DNA from 3 places in the Rhizobium sp. CF142 genome. Region 3 is predicted to be linked to each of the others. Evidence: predicted binding sites of a transcription regulator. Region 3 holds the regulator's gene; each other region holds the start of a gene.
The links. Region 3 encodes PhoB, which activates phosphate uptake and scavenging genes when phosphate is short. Its sites were predicted from a motif close to TGTCATNNANCTGTCAT; they were not measured.
Positions count from the first base shown of each region.

Region 1: a site for PhoB is predicted at 4,094-4,110, ahead of phnG (phosphonate C-P lyase system protein PhnG). Genes of this name have one in related genera too.
Region 2: a site for PhoB is predicted at 2,167-2,183, ahead of PMI11_RS06075 (DUF2794 domain-containing protein). Genes of this name have one in related genera too.

Region 1 covers NZ_AJWE01000015.1:49,888-56,134, forward strand. Annotated here, with positions in the region: gene phnL (phosphonate C-P lyase system protein PhnL) at 1-180, opposite strand, end outside; gene phnK (phosphonate C-P lyase system protein PhnK) at 185-961, opposite strand; gene PMI11_RS04710 (alpha-D-ribose 1-methylphosphonate 5-phosphate C-P-lyase PhnJ) at 958-1,833, opposite strand; gene PMI11_RS04715 (carbon-phosphorus lyase complex subunit PhnI) at 1,830-2,936, opposite strand; gene phnH (phosphonate C-P lyase system protein PhnH) at 2,941-3,549, opposite strand; gene phnG (phosphonate C-P lyase system protein PhnG) at 3,549-4,025, opposite strand; gene phnF (phosphonate metabolism transcriptional regulator PhnF) at 4,177-4,914, shown strand; gene PMI11_RS04735 (DUF2442 domain-containing protein) at 5,326-5,736, opposite strand; gene PMI11_RS04740 (DUF4160 domain-containing protein) at 5,729-5,956, opposite strand; gene PMI11_RS04745 (2,3-bisphosphoglycerate-dependent phosphoglycerate mutase) at 6,145-6,247, opposite strand, start outside.
Region 2 covers NZ_AJWE01000020.1:30,561-36,807, reverse strand. Annotated here, with positions in the region: gene acnA (aconitate hydratase AcnA) at 1-955, shown strand, start outside; gene PMI11_RS06080 (DUF1223 domain-containing protein) at 1,192-1,932, shown strand; gene PMI11_RS06075 (DUF2794 domain-containing protein) at 2,206-2,607, shown strand; gene PMI11_RS06070 (GNAT family N-acetyltransferase) at 2,614-3,171, opposite strand; gene PMI11_RS06065 (Bax inhibitor-1/YccA family protein) at 3,283-4,011, opposite strand; gene PMI11_RS06060 (ABC transporter permease) at 4,191-6,247, opposite strand, start outside.
Region 3 covers NZ_AJWE01000098.1:121,748-127,994, forward strand. Annotated here, with positions in the region: gene PMI11_RS21715 (pyrroline-5-carboxylate reductase) at 1-671, shown strand, start outside; gene phoB (phosphate regulon transcriptional regulator PhoB) at 800-1,483, opposite strand; gene phoU (phosphate signaling complex protein PhoU) at 1,614-2,327, opposite strand; gene pstB (phosphate ABC transporter ATP-binding protein PstB) at 2,372-3,187, opposite strand; gene pstA (phosphate ABC transporter permease PstA) at 3,202-4,524, opposite strand; gene pstC (phosphate ABC transporter permease subunit PstC) at 4,521-6,002, opposite strand; gene PMI11_RS21745 (substrate-binding domain-containing protein) at 6,172-6,247, opposite strand, start outside.

The sequences.
Region 1 (6,247 bases), on a different contig from region 3:
GTTGCCGTAGATCATCTTGAGCAGCGAGCTTTTACCGATGCCCGAGGGGCCACCGAGCACGACGCATTCGCCTGAAGCCACCGAGAAGGAGACATCGGAGACGACAGGCAGCTTGATGCCGTCGCGCAGGTGCATGGTGAAGCTCTTGGCGACTTCTGAAACGACGAGAGGTGTTGCCATGGTCTTAAACCTGCAGGATCGAGGAAACGAGGAGCTGGGTGTAGGGTTCGCGCGGGTCATCGAGCACACGGTCGGTCAGGCCCTGCTCGATGACGAAGCCGTCCTTCATCACCATCATGCGATGGGAGAGAAGGCGGGCGACGGCGAGGTCGTGCGTGACGATGATGGCCGACAGGCCGAGATCGTTGACGAGGCCGCGCACCAGATCGAGCAGACGTGCCTGTACTGATACGTCGAGACCGCCGGTCGGCTCGTCCATGAAGACGAGGCGCGGGCCGGTCACGAGGTTGCGGGCGATCTGCAGGCGCTGGCGCATGCCGCCGGAGAAGGCGCGCGGCTGGTCGTCGATGCGGTCGGCGTCGATTTCGACACGCTCCAGCCAGTCGATGGCGGTGGAGCGGATCTTGCCGTAGTGGCGATCGCCGATCGCCATCAGGCGTTCGCCGACATTTGCCCCGGCAGACACCGTCATGCGCAGCCCGTCAGCCGGGTTCTGATGCACGAAGCCCCAGTCGGTGCGCATCAGGAAGCGGCGCTCGGCCTCGTTCATGTGGTAGAGGTCACGGTAGCTGCCGTCGCGCATGTGGTACTCGACACTGCCGGTCGTCGGCATCAGCCGGGTGGAGATGCAGTTGAGCAACGTCGTCTTGCCCGAGCCGGATTCGCCGACGATGGCGAGCACTTCACCGGGCCAGAGCTCGAAGGAGACGTTCCGGCAGCCAATGCGGTTGCCGTAGAACTTCGAGAGGTCGTTGACTTTCAGAAGTGGTATCTCGGTCATTCTGCAGCCTCCCGGGCCAGCATTTCGCCGGCATGTCCGTGCGCGCGGCGGTCTTCGCAATGGTCGGTATCGGAGCAGACGAACATGCGCCCGCCCTTGTCGTCGAGGATCACCTCGTCGAGATAGACCTCCTCGGCGCCACACAGCGCGCAGGGTTTGCCGAAGCGCTGGATCTCGAAGGGATGATCTTCGAAGTCCAGGCTGACGACGTCGGTATAGGGCGGCACGGCATAGATGCGCTTTTCGCGCCCGGCGCCGAAAAGCTGCAGCGCTTCCGACCTGTGCATCTTCGGATTATCGAATTTCGGCGTCGGCGAGGGATCCATGACATAGCGGCCATGAACCTTGACCGGATAGGCATAGGTCGTGGCGATACGGCCGTTGCGGGCGATATCCTCGTAGAGCTTCACATGCATGAGGCCGTATTCTTCCAGCGCATGCATCTTGCGTGTCTCCGTCTCGCGCGGTTCGAGGAAGCGCAGCGGTTCCGGGATCGGCACCTGATAGACGAGCACCTGGCCTTCTGCGAGCTTGTCCTCAGGGATACGGTGACGCGTCTGGATGATCGTCGCCTCCTTGGTGTGCGTCGTGACGGCGACATTGGCGACCTTCTGGAAGAAGGCGCGGATGGAGACGGCATTCGTCGTGTCGTCGGCGCCCTGGTCGATGACCTTGAGAACGTCGTCAGGCCCGATGATCGAGGCTGTCACCTGCACGCCGCCGGTGCCCCAGCCGTAGGGCATCGGCATTTCTCTTGATGCAAAGGGTACCTGATAGCCGGGAATGGCGATTGCCTTCAGGATGGCGCGGCGGATCATGCGCTTGGTCTGTTCGTCGAGATAAGCGAAATTGTAGGTGGCGAGATCACTCATTCGGCGGCCTCCTTTTGGGTCTCGCCGCTGTTGCGGGCGGCTTCGAATTCGCGGCGCATGCGGCGGACGAGGTCGAGTTCGGCCTGGAAGTCCACGTAGTGCGGAAGCTTCAGGTGCTCGACGAAGCCGGTCGCCTGCACATTGTCGGAATGGGAAATGACGAATTCCTCGTCCTGCGCCGGCGCGGTGATGTCCTCGCCAAGCTCTTCGGCGCGCAGCGCACGATCGACGAGCGACATGGCCATCGCCTTGCGCTCGCTCTGGCCGAAGACCAGGCCGTAACCGCGGGTAAACTGCGGCGGCGCCTTGGCCGAACCCTTGAACTGGTTGACCATCTGGCATTCGGTCAGCTGGATCGGGCCGAGCGAGACGGCAAAGCCGAGTTCGGCCACATCGAATTCCACCTCGACCTCGCCGATGCGGATCTCGCCGGTGAACGGGTGGTTGCGGCCATAGCCGCGCTGCGTGGAATAGCCGAGCGCCAGAAGGAAGCCCTCGTCGCCGCGCGCCAGCGCCTGCAGGCGAAGATCCCTGGTCATCGGAAATTCCATCGGCTCGCGCGTCAGGTCGCCCGTCTCGTGATCCTCGGGCAGTTCGCCGTCGTTTTCGATCAGGCCCTCCGGGCCGAGGATTTCGGAGACGCGCATGACGCGGCCGGTTTCAGCCTCGCGCTGCGCGGGTTCTTCCACGGCCTCATCCGAGAGCAGGCTCGGGTCGAGCAGGCGGTGCGTATAGTCGAAGGTCGGGCCGAGCAGCTGGCCGCCCGGGAGATCCTTGTAGGTGGCGGAGATGCGGCGCTCGATCTGCATATTGGCGGTATCGAGCGGCCTGGAATAGCCGAAGCGCGGCAGCGTCGTGCGGTAGGCGCGCAGCAGGAAGATCGCCTCGATCATGTCGCCGCGCGACTGGCGCACGGCAAGTGCGGCAAGCGTGCGGTCGTAAAGCGAAGCTTCGGCCATGACGCGGTCGACGGCGAGAGCGAGCTGTTCGATGATCTGCTCGATGCCGATGGCGGGCACGGAGCGGTCGCCGCGCCGGCGGTCGGCGAGCAGGCGGTGGGCATTGGCGATGGCGGCCTCGCCACCCTTGACGGCAACATACATGAGCTCAGATCTCCGTTGCTGTGATCTTGGTGGTGCGCGGCAGGCAGAGGAAACGCTTGCCTGCCGTCAGCACGATGTCGACGCCGCGCGGGAAGAGCGCGCGGTTTTCCGTCCAGAGGCGCAGGAAGGTTTCCGGCAGGCCGACAGGCGCGATCTCGGTCACGCTCTGGATGCCCGGCCCCATCAGCGCGAGGCGGCGCCCTCCTTCGAGATCGGCAAGCTCGATCACCACCGTTGTGGAGCGATCGGGATATTCCTGCGTCCCTGCGGCAAACAGGCCGAAGGTGGAGATCATCGTGCCGGCCTCGACGAAGGCGAAGCGCGCCTCGGCCTTCTCGGCCGTCAGCGGGGCGCTGGTGTGGAAGCCCAGCCATTCCGGGATCGCCGATTTGGCAAGCCCGGCCGAAAGCCAGACGGGCGTGTCGTGGTCGCAGAGCGTCAGGCCGATCGCGCCGGCGGCAATGCCGAGCGGTGCGGGCGCCGTCACTTCGGCCGCCACCGTCTGGATGGTGCCGGGCCGGGCCATGCCGTCCATCAGCATCTTGAACACGCTTTGGGCCTCGAATACCGGCTCGGCAAAGCCGCCGGTCAGAACATCGGTCTTGGCGCTCATCAGTTGTCTCCCCGCACCATGGTGAAGAAATCGACGCGGGTCGCGGCCGTCTCCTCGGCCTTGCGACCGGCCTCGGCGGTTATGCGGCTTGATATCGGCGACAGCAGCCTGTCCTCGACGAAGCCCTTGGTGGCTTCCTCCTGCCAGAGCGCATCGAAGATCGCCGAAAGCCGTGCCTTCTCGCGGTCGGTTCCGAGCGCCTGCGCATGGCCGACTGAGCCGGAGGCAAGGCGCACCGTCGCACGCGTCACCGTGACCTCGCCGAGATTGAAGGGCGCCCCGCCGCCACCGATGCGGCCGCGAACCATGACAAGGCCCGTTTCCGGGCCGCGCACCGGCTGTGCCGCCGGCTTTTCGGCAAGCGCATCCCACGCCGCCAGCAATTCCTGTGTCTCAGCGCGCGCCAGCAGATCGACGGTGCGTTTGCGTCCGTTGCCTGCCTGCGCCGCAGCGTCTGTCTTCTCTGCTGCCGTCATCGTTTTTCCTCGAAATGTCTATTGATATAGACAACTATACAAGCTATACCTATCCCTAAATCGGCGAGGTGACAAGCGTGTGACACGACACGTCCAAAATTGGCCGGGTCCGAAGATCAATTGCGTCGAAAGTGATCAGGGAAGGGGTGCAATGGCAGGCATAAAGCAGGTGCAGCGGCAGACGGGCGTGGCGCTGTGGCGGCAGATCGCCGACCGGATCCGCGAGGCGATCAGCAGCGGTGCCTATGACGAAACGGGCATGGTGCCGCCGGAAACCGCGCTGGCACTGCAGTTCGGCGTCAACAGGCATACGGTTCGTAGCGCCCTTGCCGCATTGGCGCAGGAAGGCATCGTGCGTGCAGTGCAGGGCCGCGGCACACTGATCGAGCGCAAGGAGCGCCTGAATTTTCCGATCAGCCGCCGCACCCGCTTTACCGATGGTCTAGGCGACCAGGCACGCGAGACGCACTCGCTCCTGCTGGACCATGCGCAAGAGCCGGCCAATGCCGAGGTGGCCCGCTGGCTCCGCATCGAACAGGGTACGCCGGTCATCCGGCTGGAAACGGTGCGGGATGCGGACAGGCGGCCAGTCGCACGCGGAACGAGCTGGTTTCCGGCAGCGCGCTTTCCCGGCCTCGTCGAGATCTATCGCCAGACCGAGTCCATCACCAAGGCTTTCGCCGCACTTGGCCTTTCGGACTATGTGCGCGCCACGACCGAGATCACCGCCGCCCACGCCGATTCCGGCGACCTCGCCGATCTGGAACTGACGCCCGGCGCCGTGCTCCTGATCACCAAGGCGATGAACACCGATCTGGACGGCGTGCCGGTGCAATATTCGATCAGCCGCTTTGCCGCCGATCGCGTCCAGTTCACCATCGAGAACTGAAAACGAAAAAGGCCGGGCGCGAGCCCCAGCCACTTACCTAAATGTGGATTCGTTTGAATGATCGGTAGCAATGTCCGTTACAGCGTCGGTTGTCGGGGGTATTGCCGATGCCGGAGATTTTTGCTGAAGACCCAAAGCGGCTTCGACTTGCCCTGGCGGACTTGCACTTCGAATAGTTGCTAAGCGCGAAGAATTGGGGATCGGGCCTGCTTTCGGCCGTGAAGTGCGATGACAACTACGCGCAAATTGCGGGCGTGTCCTTGCCCACAGTAGATGACCGGGTTAGGCCGGAGGCGCACCTTTCATCCGCGCCGGAGTCTTATCCCGGCAGCTAACGGTTTGGCGACTGGGTGTGGCAACGTGGTCGAGCGCTCGTGACGGCCGGGCTTTGGACCAGCCATCTGCAAGCGCCTAGCCGTTCTTCCGGGGGCGTCCGCCCTTGGCACCGTTGGCACGGCTTGCCTCTACCTTGGCCGTTGAACGGGACTGACCACCTCGGCGCTGCGCATCCATGAACTTCGCAGTGCCGAATATGCCGTTCATCAACCCGGAAATGGTAAAATCCACGTCCAGGCTTTCCCAATGCAGGCCGGTCCCGCCGAGAAGCTCGACCTCAGCCAACTGCGCAACGGTTGCATTCTCCAGGCCCTGTATCGATCGGGCAGGCACCATGAACGCAGCGCCGTTGGTAAAATCCACGACGATGCGGCCGGATGCCTCATCGAAACGGGCTGATGCCGGGATGGGCGCGCGGACGCGTTCCGCCTCCCCCTTCACGGTAGCTTCTCGGTAGTGACGATCTTCAAAGACAACTTCACCCATGGATGTTCTCCCATTTTTCGATGAACAGGCGCTTGTTCGCCTGAACAATGGCAAGGGCTACGCTCAAATCCCGCTTCTTCATTCCCCGGTTTGATATCACGGTGAGATCGAGGATATTGATGCGGGCTTCCCCATCTCCATAGACATGGGTGTGCGCCGGTTCGTGGTCATCCGTGTAAATGACAAATCGCATTCCTGCTTCGCGGAGAACGGTGACCATGCTCCAAAATAACCTAACAACTTGGGTTTTTCAAGAGCCGTAAGGCGCTCGACTGCCAGCTTTCGAACGCGAAAATGGCACCGACGAAACTTTGCGGTGATGTGGAACCGCCCCACAAATCGATTCCGCATTTGAGTAAGTGGCTGGGGCGCGAGCCCGGCCTCAAACCTATCGGCGTCTGTTTGCGATCAATGCGCGCCAGACATGTCGCCGAGCACTTCCTTGGAAGCGACGGTGGAATCTGCCTTCAGCTTGTAGACCATGGGCACGCCCGTCGCGAGGTTGAGCGAC
Region 2 (6,247 bases), on a different contig from region 3:
GGATGGCAATCCGGTGTTCCTGAAGGATATCTGGCCGACCTCGCATGAGGTTCAGGAATTCATCCAGAAGTACGTCACCCGCGAGCTTTACGAGACAAAGTATGCCGACGTCTTCAAGGGCGATGAAAACTGGCAGGCCGTTCAGGTTCCCCCGGGCCAGACCTATGCATGGGACGACGATTCGACCTATGTCCAGAACCCGCCGTACTTCGTCGGCATGGGCAAGAAGGGCACCGGCATTTCCGATATCAAGGGCGCCCGCGTTCTCGGCCTCTTCGGCGACAAGATCACCACCGACCACATTTCTCCGGCCGGTTCGATCAAGGCTGCTTCACCGGCAGGCGCCTACCTGCTCGGCCATGACGTCGCCGTTACCGACTTCAACCAGTACGGCACGCGTCGTGGCAACCACGAAGTCATGATGCGTGGCACCTTCGCCAACATCCGCATCCGAAACTTCATGCTCGGTGCGAACGGCAAGGAAGGTGGCTACACCATCCACTATCCGTCCAAGGAAGAGACGTCGATCTACGATGCGGCCATGCAGTACAAGGCCGAGGGCGTTCCGCTCGTCATCTTCGCCGGCGTGGAATATGGCAACGGCTCCTCGCGTGACTGGGCTGCGAAAGGCACGAACCTGCTCGGCGTCAAGGCCGTGATCGCCCAGAGCTTCGAGCGTATCCACCGTTCGAACCTGGTCGGCATGGGCGTTATCCCCTTCGTCTTCGAAGAGGGCACGACATGGCAGAGCCTCAACCTGAAGGGCGACGAACTCGTTACCATCGAGGGCCTCGAGAACATCAAGCCGCGTGAAAAGAAGATCGCCAAGATCACCTATGCCGATGGCACGGTGAAGGACGTTCCGCTGGTGTCGCGCGTCGATACGCTGGACGAGGTCGTCTACCTCAACAATGGCGGCATCCTGCAGACGGTTCTGCGCGATCTCGCAGCCTGATTGTTAAGATACTTGCCTGATAATGACCGCCGGAGAGCAATTTCCGGCGGTTTTTCTTTGTGGAAAACGAGGCTGTTTCACTGCTCACGGTGATGTGTTTCGGCCGCCATCCGCCTGGGGCTCCGTCTCACCCGTTCGTGACTTTCCGTTTGGACCCGGAAGGATTATTCGTACGTTCATATCTCAGAGCCGGCGGTTCAGGACCGCTGCTGGCCCTGGAAAAGAGGTGCTGGTGAATGTCCCCGCGTTTTATGATCCCGCTGATCGCCGGGCTTGCTTTTGCAGGTCCTCTCCTGGCCGAAGATGGCACGCCGAAAGGCGTCGTAGAGCTGTTCACGGCGCAGGGCTGCGCCTCCTGTCCGCCGGCCGATGCCGCATTCCGCAAGCTCGTCAGCCAGGGCAATGTCATCGCGCTCGCCTATCATGTCGATTACTGGAATTATCTCGGCTGGGCCGACACGCTGAGCTCGAAGGAAAATACCGAGCGGCAGTACGGCTATGCCCGCATGATGGGCCGCAGCAACGTCTATACGCCGCAGGTAATCGTCAATGGCCGTGACCATCTCGCAGGCGCCGATCTTGCCGGCATCAACGGCAAGATAAACGGCTATGCCGACGAGGGCAAAGGCCTGACCGTGCCTGTCAGCGCTCGCATGAGCGGCGACGAATTAGAGATCAAGCTCGGTGCCGGTCAGGGCAAGGCCAATGTGGTGATCGTCTATTTCGACAAGGAAAAAACGATCGATGTCGAGAAGGGCGAAAACAGTGGCCAGAAGATTTCCTACCTCCACAGTGTGACCGATGTGGAGACGGTCGGTATGTGGGATGGTAAGGCTACGACGCTCACTCTGCCGGCCAGCGTGATGGAAAAACCGGATCTCGAGGGATCAGCGATTCTCTTGCAGTCTGTGACTGATAACGGCGATCCGGGAGCGATCCTCGGCGCAACAGTCGTCATGGCAGGAAAAAATATCTAAGGATTTCATCCGCTTGCGGATGAATGTCAGGCGGCCCGGCCAAGCGTATTCGGGGCTGGGGTTAAGGTCGATACGCTCCGCCGGGCCCTTTGGCGCGCTGGCGCCAAACTGGAACCTATAGTTCTCTTGGAAATGAGGCGCTGTTTTGACTGAAATGCGGCACGCCGGAGAAAGCAGGTTTCGTCCCCAGTGTGACAGTCGGTGCCCTTGCAATTTGCTGCGGCTCGGGCAAACTGTCACTCTCCTGTCACACGTGGAGGTCTTGGGAGTCTGATGACAGATACGCCGGATTTGCGACACGGCGAAAGCCGCTCCGTCGACAATAGCTCTTCAACCGTCGTTGATCTCAAGGAATACAGACAAAACAAAGATCCGATGCCAGTGACATTTCACCGGCGGGAGCTCGACCAGATTCTGTGGATCTACGGTCGAATGGTGGGCGAAGGCGAGTGGAAAGACTACGCCATCGACCACACTGGGGAGAAGGCGGTGTTCTCCGTCTTCAAGCGTTCGGGCGAAATGCCGCTCTTCCGCATCGAGAAGAATCCGAAGCTCGCTGCCAAGCAGGGCGCCTTTTCGGTCGTGAACATCAACGGGATGATTCTGAAGCGCGGCCACGAGCTTGGGCCAGTCCTGAAGGTTTTCGACAAGTCGCTGAAGCTCGTCGACAAGTAAGCGACATCACCCTTTGAACAGCGTGCCCGGATAGGCATCCGGATCGGGATGGGTTTCCGTTCCTTCGCCCAGTCTGCGCTGCATCAGCATCGTATCCAGCCAGCGGCCGTGCTTGTAACCGGCACCTTTCATTAGACCGATCTCTTCAAAACCCAGCGAACGATGAAGCGCGATAGAAGCCGGGCTTGCACCGCCGATGACGGCGGTCATCTGGCGGAAGCCAGAGACAGTGCAGCGCGAAATCAGCTCTCCAAGGAGCAGCTTGCCAATACCCTTGCCGCGCGCCTCCGTGCCCAGATAAATCGAATCCTCGACCAGCCAGCGATAGGCCGGGCGGGTGCGGAATGCCGAGGCATAGGCATAGCCGAGCAGGGTTCCGTCCTCGGCTGTCGCGGCGATGTAGGGATAGCCCTGCTCGCGAATAGCGGCGTAGCGGGCCGTCATTTCCGCTTCGGTTGGCGGCACGATCTCATAGCTCGAGATGCCGTTCAGCACGGACTCGCGATAGATTTCAGTAATGGCGGGGAGATCGGAGGGAAGGGCGTCGCACAGGAGAGGGAGCATTTCGGATCGATCGGCACAGTTGAACGAAGGCTCACGTTGAAGCACTCCAGCGAACTGCCCGCAACAAAAAAGGCGGCCGAAGCCGCCTTTTCGTTTTTCAGTCCAGCCTGCTTACTTACGGTTGCCCATGAACTGCAGCAGGAACATGAAGAGGTTGATGAAGTCGAGGTAGAGCGTCAGGGCGCCCATGATGGCCTTGCGGCCGGCGACGTCATAACCGTCTGCTTCGAAATACATTTCCTTGATGCGCTGCGTGTCGTAGGCGGTGAGGCCTGCAAAGATCAGCACGCCGATCGCGGAGATCGCGAACTGCACGGCGGACGAAGCCAGGAAGATGTTGACGATCGAAGCGATGATCAGGCCGAAGAGACCCATGATCAGGAACGAACCCATTGCCGACAGGTTGCGCTTGGTCGTGTAGCCGTAAAGCGACAGCGCACCGAAGGAAGCGGCCGTCACGAAGAAGGTCTGTACGATGCTCTGGCCGGTATAAATTATGAAGATTGACGATAGCGACAACCCGACCAGTGCGGAATAGACCCAGAAAGTGGTCTGCGCTGCAGCCACGCTCATCTGGTTAATACGGAAGCTCAGGAAGAACACTGCAGCAAGCGGCGCAAGAATGACAACCCAGCGAAGCGGGCTTGCATAAATCGCCTGACCGAATGCAGTTAGCTCGCCATTGGCGAAAGCGAACTGGAATGACAGATAGGCGGCCACACCAGTGATCGCCAGACCCAGCGCCATCAGGTTGTAGACCTTGAGCATATAAGCGCGGAGGCCTTGATCAATCACTTCGCCGGCTTGTGCGCGGCTTTGATAGTTACGGAGATCAGCCATAGTTTCCTCTTACAAGCTCCGATGGAAATACGGTGTCGGGTTTACGACCCGGGCGCCGCTGCGGAGCTTCCAGCATGCCTGCTGACAATATGAGGCTTTCGCCCATTTCAAACAAGGGCTTTGCAATCTGCCGTTCGGTTAAATCGCCGTAAGGTGAAGGGATTTAGGCCCCTCACGCGTTACAGCTCGCGCAAAACGGGTGCTGCCTTCTGCCCGAGGATGCGCCAGGTGCCGATCAGGCCGATACCGACGGTCAATACAAGGGCTGTGATAAGGGTGAGACCTGCGACATCGGGCATGAAGCTGGAGGGCAGGCGCATGATGCGGCTGACGATGAACCAGGCAGCCACACCGCCGGCGAAGAGCGCGAAAATGGCGGTGGCCACACCGAGGATGAGATATTCATAGCTGAAGGCACGGATCAGCATGGTTCTCGTCGCACCGAGCGTTTTCAGCACCACCGCATCATGCGTGCGCGCCCGATTTCCGGCGGCAAGTGCGCCGGCCAGCACGAGAACGGAGGCGATGAGTGCAACGGAAGCTGCGGCGCGGATTGCGGTCGCAAGCTCGCCGACCAGCTGGTTGACGATATCGATCGCGTCCTTGACGCGCACGCTTGTGATCGTCGGATAGGCGTTGGTCACCGATTTCAGGATCGCGGCGTCCTCTGCCTCTGTCGAGGCGGGATCGGTCAGTGTCGCCAGCCACGCGTGCGGCGCACCGCGGAACGTGTTCGGCGAGAAAATCATGACGAAGTTGATCGACAGCGATTCCCACTCGACCCGCCGCAGATTGGCGATCTTGGCGGTGATGTTGCGGCCGAGTACGTTGACGGTCACAGCGTCGCCGATCTTGAGGCCGAGCTCATGCGCCTCCTCGGCCGAGAAGGAAACGAGCGGTTCGCCGCTATAGTCTTTGCCCCACCACTGGCCTTCGGTAAGGGCGGAATTCTCCGGCGGGCTTTCCTCGTAGGTAATGCCGCGGTCGCCATTCAGCACCCAGCGGCCCGCCGCCGGCACATTCATCTTGGTCACATCCTGGCCATTAAAGGCGATGATGCGGCCGCGCAGCATCGGCACTTCCACCAGCTTGCCGTTCGGCGACTGGGTGTGGATCAGGTTGCGGAAGGCATCGACTTCGGCGCTCTGGATATCGACAAAGAAGAAGTTCGGCGCACCTTCATTCATGCGGCCGGTCAGCTGCTGGCGCAGGTTGCCGTCGATCAGTGTGAGGGTGACCAGCAGCGCGAGGCCGAGACCGAGCGAGAGGACGACGGAGGGCGTCAGTGCTCCGGGGCGATGGATATTGCCGATCGCCAGCCGCAGCGCCGGCGAGTTGACGCGCGGGCTTCTGCGCGCCAGCCAGGCGATCAAAGCCGCGACGAGACGCAGGATGACGAAGGCGAAGATGATGGCGCCGACGAAGATCACGGCGATGAAGCGGTCATAGGCGGTAAAGATGGCAAGGCCTGCGAGCGCAGCCATGAAGAGCGCGGCGAGTAACACATAGGGCCAGGAGGGCAGGTGGCGTGCCTCGAAACCCTGCTCGCGGAAGAGTGCCGTTGCTGGCACTTCGCGCGCATGGCCGAGCGGCAGGATGGCAAAGGCAAGCGTCGTCAGCATGCCGAAGAGGGCTGCAAGCAGCAGAGCGCCGGGATAGAGGGTCGGATCGGTGGAGACCGGCAGGAACTGGGCGAGGAACTGTGCGGCCAGCATCGGGGACAGCGCTCCGAGCACAAGGCCGATCAAGATGCCGCCTGCCGCGATAATGGCGATCTGGAAGAGATAGATCCAGACCACGACGGCTGCCGGGGCGCCCAGGCATTTGAAGGTCGCAATCGTCGTGCGTTTGGCATCAAGGAAGGCGCGCACGGCATTGGCGACGCCGACGCCGCCGACGATCAGTGCGGTCAGGCCGACCAGCGTGAGGAATTGCGAAAAGCGGGTGATGTTTTCCGTCAGCGATGGGGCGGCGCGATCGCTGGTGCGGACGGACCAACCGGCCGAAGGGAATTCCCTGGTGGCGCGAGCCTGGATACCGCTCATCGTGCTACGGTCTTCCAGCCTGATCTTGTAGGCATGTTCCACAAGGCTGCCGGTCTGGATCAGGCCGGACGCCTGAAGCGCGTTTCGGCTGACAAGCATGCGGGGGGCGAAGCCGAAGCCTTCAGAGAGCGCATCCGGCTCGGTCTTGACCGTGCCCGTGATGCTGAGCTTGACGTTGCCGAGCAGCAGTT
Region 3 (6,247 bases):
CCCGTAGCGCAAGCGTCGCCGCCCGCCTCGCGGCGGCAAACCAGAATGCGTCGATCGCTTTAGGCAACCAGGATGTTCTCGACCAATCCGATCTCGTATTCGTGGCAGTGAGGCCGCAAATTGCCGAGGAGGTCGTCCGCTCGCTCCGATTTCGGCCGGGCCACCATGTCATCAGCTTTGTCGCGGCCACGCCAATGGATCAACTGCGGGCGTGGATCGATCAGCCAGTTCGCCTGAGCCTGGCAATTCCACTTCCGTTTGTCGCAGATCTTCAGGGCGCGACTGCGATCTACCCGCCCGACGAGGTTTCCCACGCCCTCTTTTCGGCGCTCGGAACGGCGATCCAGGTTGAAAACAAGCTGGAGTTCGAACTTCTCGCGACGGCGAGCTGCCTGATGGCCAGCTATTTCGGCATCCTGGACGCGACGTCGACCTGGCTGCAGAGCCAAGGGCTTTCGAGAACGGCTGGCGACGCCTACCTCCGTCAATTGTTTTCCGGCCTCGCCCATGCTGCCCGTTCAAAACCTGTCGCGAGTTTCGATGAACTCATCGGCGAGCATTCGACCAAGGGCGGATTGAATGAACAGGTTCTCGAAGACTTTCGCGCGTTTGGCGGCACTGCGGCTCTGCAAAAGGCTCTTGATCGAATTCTTGTGCGCATCCGTCTGTAGGAAGCAGATCCTTTCGATGTTCGCTTTCGGCGCGTGGTGTCGGCTTTCATAAGGAGCTAGGGGTGCCAGATAGACAAACGGGCCGCCCGACAAGCGAGCGACCCGTTCGTGACCTCCGATCACTCGGATCAGGCTTCCATGGAATATCCCGCGCCGCGGACGGTGCGGATGACATCCTGCATGTTGGAGAAGTTCAACGCCTTGCGCAGGCGGCCGACATGGACGTCGACGGTGCGTTCGTCCACGTAGATATCGTGGCCCCAGACGCCATCCAGGAGCTGCGAGCGGGAGAAGACCCTGCCCGGCGACGACATCAGGAATTCGAGCAGGCGGAATTCGGTCGGGCCGAGGCGGACTTCGCGGCTCTTGCGATGAACGCGATGCGTTTCGCGATCGAGCTCGATATCGCCGCATTTCAGAACAGTGGAGAGAACCTCCGGACGGGCGCGACGCAGCATCGCCTTGACGCGAGCGACGAGTTCCGGTGTCGAGAACGGCTTGACGACATAATCGTCGGCGCCGGTCGAGAGACCGCGAACGCGCTCGCTCTCTTCGCCGCGTGCCGTCAGCATGATGATCGGCAGGCGCTCGGTCTCCGGCCGCATGCGCAGCCGGCGGCAGAGCTCGATGCCGGAAACGCCCGGCAGCATCCAGTCCAGGATGAGCAGGTCGGGCGTGCGCTCCTGAAGCCGGATTTCGGCCTCGTCGCCACGGAGGATCGTATCCACCTCGAAACCTTCAGCCTCGAGGTTGTAGCGGAGAAGCACGCTCAGCGCCTCTTCATCTTCAACAACTGCAACTCTTGGGATCATGCGTGTCAGTCTCCTAATGCATGATCCTTAAACCGGGGGCGATTTAAGCAAGAGATCATACAGAAACTCGGAATTGGCTGCACCTTTGCGCGCCCCCGCGCGGGGCGCGCATGCAATCGGCAGGTCAGGATTACTCCGTCACCGCACCAACGGTATTGGAGCTGTCGTCCTTCGGACGCTCGCCCTCCGGCTGGGCGCCGGTTGCCATGTAGTAGATCGTCTCGGCGATGTTGGTCGCGTGGTCGCCGATGCGCTCGATGTTCTTGGCGCAGAAGAGAAGATGCGTGCAGCTCGTGATGTTGCGCGGATCTTCCATCATGTAGGTCAGGAGTTCGCGGAACAGCGAGGTGTACATCGCGTCGATCTCATCGTCGCGCTCGCGGATGGACTTGGCCTTGTCCGCAGAACGCGTCGTATAGACGTCGAGCACTTCCTTGAGCTGGACGAGCGCCAGTTCGGAGAGATGCTCGAGACCGCGGGCGAGCTTGCGCGGAACGCCGGTGCTTTGGACGGCGATGACGCGCTTTGCGGTGTTCTTGCCGAGGTCGCCGACACGCTCGAGGTCGGCGGCGATGCGGATCGAACCCATGATCTCGCGAAGGTCGGAGGCCATCGGCTGGCGACGGGCGATCGTGACGATCGCCTTGTCGTTGATTTCGCGTTCCGCGTGATCAAGGATCACGTCGTCGGAAATGACCTTCTGGGCGAGCGCAGTGTCGCCGTTGACCAGCGCACGGACGGCCTCGCCGACCATCTGTTCGGCAAGACCACCCATCTCGGAAATGCGCCGGGACAGGAATTTCAGATCGTCATCGTAAGCGGAAAAAATATGTGTCGATGCCATGGGGCTTTGTCCTCGAAAATCGGGAAGGCTTCACATCGCCAAAATCAGCCGAACCGGCCCATGATATAGTCCTGGGTGCGCGGATCGTCGGGATTGGTGAACATCTTGTCGGTGTCATTTTCCTCGACCAGGTTGCCGAGGTGGAACATTGCCGTACGCTGTGATACGCGCGCGGCCTGCTGCATGGAATGCGTCACGATGACGATGGTGTAGTTTTCACGCAGCTCATGAATCAGCTCTTCGACCTTTGCAGTCGCGATCGGGTCGAGTGCCGAGCAGGGCTCGTCCATCAGGATGACTTCCGGGCTGACGGCAACGGCGCGTGCGATGCACAGACGCTGCTGCTGACCGCCGGACAGGCCGGTGCCGGATTCATGCACGCGATCCTTGACCTCGTTCCAGAGGCCGGCGCGCTGCAGGCTCGTCTCGACGATCTGGTCCAGGTCGGCCTTGGACTTGGCGAGGCCGTGGATGCGCGGTCCGTAGGAGACGTTTTCATAGATCGTCTTCGGGAACGGATTCGGCTTCTGGAACACCATGCCGACGCGGGCGCGAAGTTCGACCACGTCGATGTCGGGATCGTAGATATCGTCGCTGTCGAGCGTGATCTTGCCGGTGACGCGGCAGCCGTCGATCGTGTCGTTCATGCGGTTCAGCGAACGCAGGAAGGTGGACTTGCCGCAGCCCGACGGGCCAATCAGCGCGGTCACGGTGTTTTCGCGGATGTTCAGATTGACATCGAAAAGCGCACGCTTCTCGCCGTAATAAACGGAGACATCCTGACCGATCATCTTATACGGGACGTTGCTCATTTTCTGGTCCAGCGCCTTCTCGACTGCGGCTTCCGTCAACATGTTCATGATCTTTACTCCGTTTACCAGCGGCGCTCAAAGCGACGACGCAAGAGGATAGCTCCGATGTTCATGACGATCAGGAACAGGAGCAGGACGATGATGGCACCCGAGGTTCTTTCCACGAAGGCACGCTCGGCTTCGTTGGCCCACATGTAGACCTGAACCGGAAGTGCCGTGGAAGGATCGAGCGGAGTGGTCGGCGCCTGGGCGACGAAGGCGACCATGCCGATCAAGAGCAGCGGCGCAGTTTCGCCGAGTGCGTGGGCAAGGCCGATGATCGTGCCGGTCAGGATGCCGGGCATGGCAAGCGGCAGCACATGGTGGAACACCATCTGCATCTTCGAGGCGCCGAGGCCGAGTGCGGCCGCGCGGATCGACGGCGGAACGGCGCGCAGGGCCGCACGCGTCGCGATGATGATCGTCGGCAGCGTCATGAGGGTCAGCACCAGGCCGCCGACCAGCGATGCCGAACGCGGCAGGCCGGCGAAGTTGATGAAGACCGAGAGACCGAGCAGACCGTAGACGATCGACGGAACGGCGGCGAGGTTGTTGATGTTGACCTCGATCAGGTCCGTCAGCCTGTTCTTCGGCGCGAATTCCTCAAGGTAAATCGAGGCGGCGACGCCGATCGGCAGCGCAAGTGCGAGAACGATCAGCATCAGGTAGAGCGAGCCGATGAGGGCAACGCCGAGGCCTGCGGCTTCCGGACGGCTGGAATTGCCGTTGACGAAGAGGCCGGTGTTGAACGTCTTGTGAAGCACACCGCTCGCCTTCAGCTGGTTCATCCAGCCGACCTGCTTGTCGTTGACCTTGCGGTTCTTCTCATCGACCTTGAGGTCGATCTGGCCCTTGTTGGCGCTGTCGATATTGGCATCTGCAAGCACAGTCACATTGACGGTCTTGCCGATGATCGACGGGTCAGCGACGACCATGTCGCGCAGCTGAATGGGCGCACCTTTGGACAGCATTGCGGTTGCGTCGCGCACATCAGGACGGCTCGAAGCATTGACGCCGAGCTGCTTGACGATCGCATCGCGCAGCAGGACCGGATAGTTGGCAGCGACCAGCACCGAAGGGTCGGTCGCACGCTTGTTATCAGGGTCGATCGTCTTCTCGGTGAATTCGATCGGCAGGGTGATCGACGTCTGCAGGAAGGCCGTATAGCCGTTGCTGATGACCGTCCAGAGCAGAATGAAAAGGAAGACGAGGCCGAATGCTATGGCTGCGATGCCATAGGCCTGGAAGCGGCGCTCGGCAGCGTAGCGACGCTTGATGCCGATATCACGACGGGCGGGCGCCTTGGAAACGGTGACGCCGGCGATGGGGGAAACAATATTCGTCATTCGTACTGCTCCCGGTATTTGCGCACGATGTAGAGCGCGTAAATGTTGAGGCAAAGCGTGATGCAGAACAGCGTGATGCCAAGGGCGAAGGCAACCAGCGTCTGCGGCGAGGTGAACTCAAGGTCGCCGGTCAGCTGGTTGACGATCTTGACGGTCACTGTCGTCATCGGCTCGAAGGGATTGATCTGGATACGGGCGGCAACACCGGCGGCCAGAACCACGATCATGGTTTCGCCAATGGCGCGCGAAGCGGTCATCAGCAACGCGCCGACGATACCGGGAAGAGCTGCGGGCAAGACCACCTTCTTGATGGTTTCGGACCGTGTGGCGCCGAGACCGAGCGAGCCGTCGCGCAGTGCCCGCGGAACTGCGGTGATGATGTCATCCGACAGCGAGGAAACGTAAGGGATCAGCATGATACCCATGACGATGCCTGCGGTGATGACGCTTTGTGCCTGGATGAAGTTCGTATAGCTGCCGCTCAGAAGACCGCTGATCTGCGCCGAGAAATCACGCAGGAACGGCCCGACGGTGACGAGCGCGAAGAAGCCATAGACGATCGTCGGAATGCCGGCGAGCACTTCGAGAAGCGGCTTGGCGATCGAGCGCACCTTCGAAGAAGCATATTCGGCCATGTAGATGGCGGCAAAGAGGCCGACCGGCACGGCGACCAGCATGGCGACCAGGCCGATATAGAGCGTGCCGAGCAGGAGTGGAATGAGGCCGAACTGGCCGAAGGAGGAGCTGCCCGCACCGGCAAAACGCGGATCCCAGACCGTTCCGAAGAAGAAGTCGGCGAAGGGAACGACCGCGAAGAAGCGGCCCGCTTCAGACAACATCGAGAGCACGATGCCGATCGTCGTCAGAATGGCGATGGAGGATGCAACGAGCAACGCCCAGAGCATGACGCGCTCGACACGGTTACGGGCGCGGAAACGCGGAGCAACGGAGCGCAGCGCATAGAAAGCACCTGCGACAGATATGAGCAGCACGATCGCCGTCATGATGACGCGGCTCGTCATGCTCTCCGAGTTCAGGGTCTTTGCGGCAGCGATCATGTAGGGCTGCGGCTCGCCGGCGAGCGGTACGCCCTTCTCGCTGAGCTTTGCCTGCAGACCGGCAGGATTGCTTGACAGGGAGGAAAGCTCATCCGAGGTCAGCATGTTCATGCCGCGGGCAACCGTAGCGACCATGCTGTAGGCGAGGTCCTGCTGGACGGCCGGCTGCGCCTTCACGTCATCGGGAAAGGCGCCGCGAACGGAGGAAGAGATGATGCCCGGGCTGACAGCCAGCCAGGCAAACAGAACGATCAGGGAAGGCAGAACAGCCCAGATCGCGGCATAGGAGCCATAATAGGCCGGCCGCGAATGCAGGGCAGCAGATCTGCCGCCGGAAAGTGCCATGGCGCGGCTGCGCGCGGCCATATAGGCAACGGCGCCGATCACTACCAGGCACAAGAGTATGATGGATGTGCTCATTCGTTACGTCCCCAGGCCCACAGCCCCCAAAAAGCCCGGCAGCTCCAGGAGCATGCCATCGGCTTCGACATCATGGAGAAGAAGTCTTCATCCGCCCGACACCCCAATGGAGCCGGACGGATAAGGCGATGCCGGCGCGATGCCCCCAAGCGCCGCGCCGGCAAAGTCATTACATGGTCTTGCCAGCCTCTACGTCCTTGCGGATCGCATCGCGCTCGGCATCCGGAGCGGCAACGAGGCCGTAT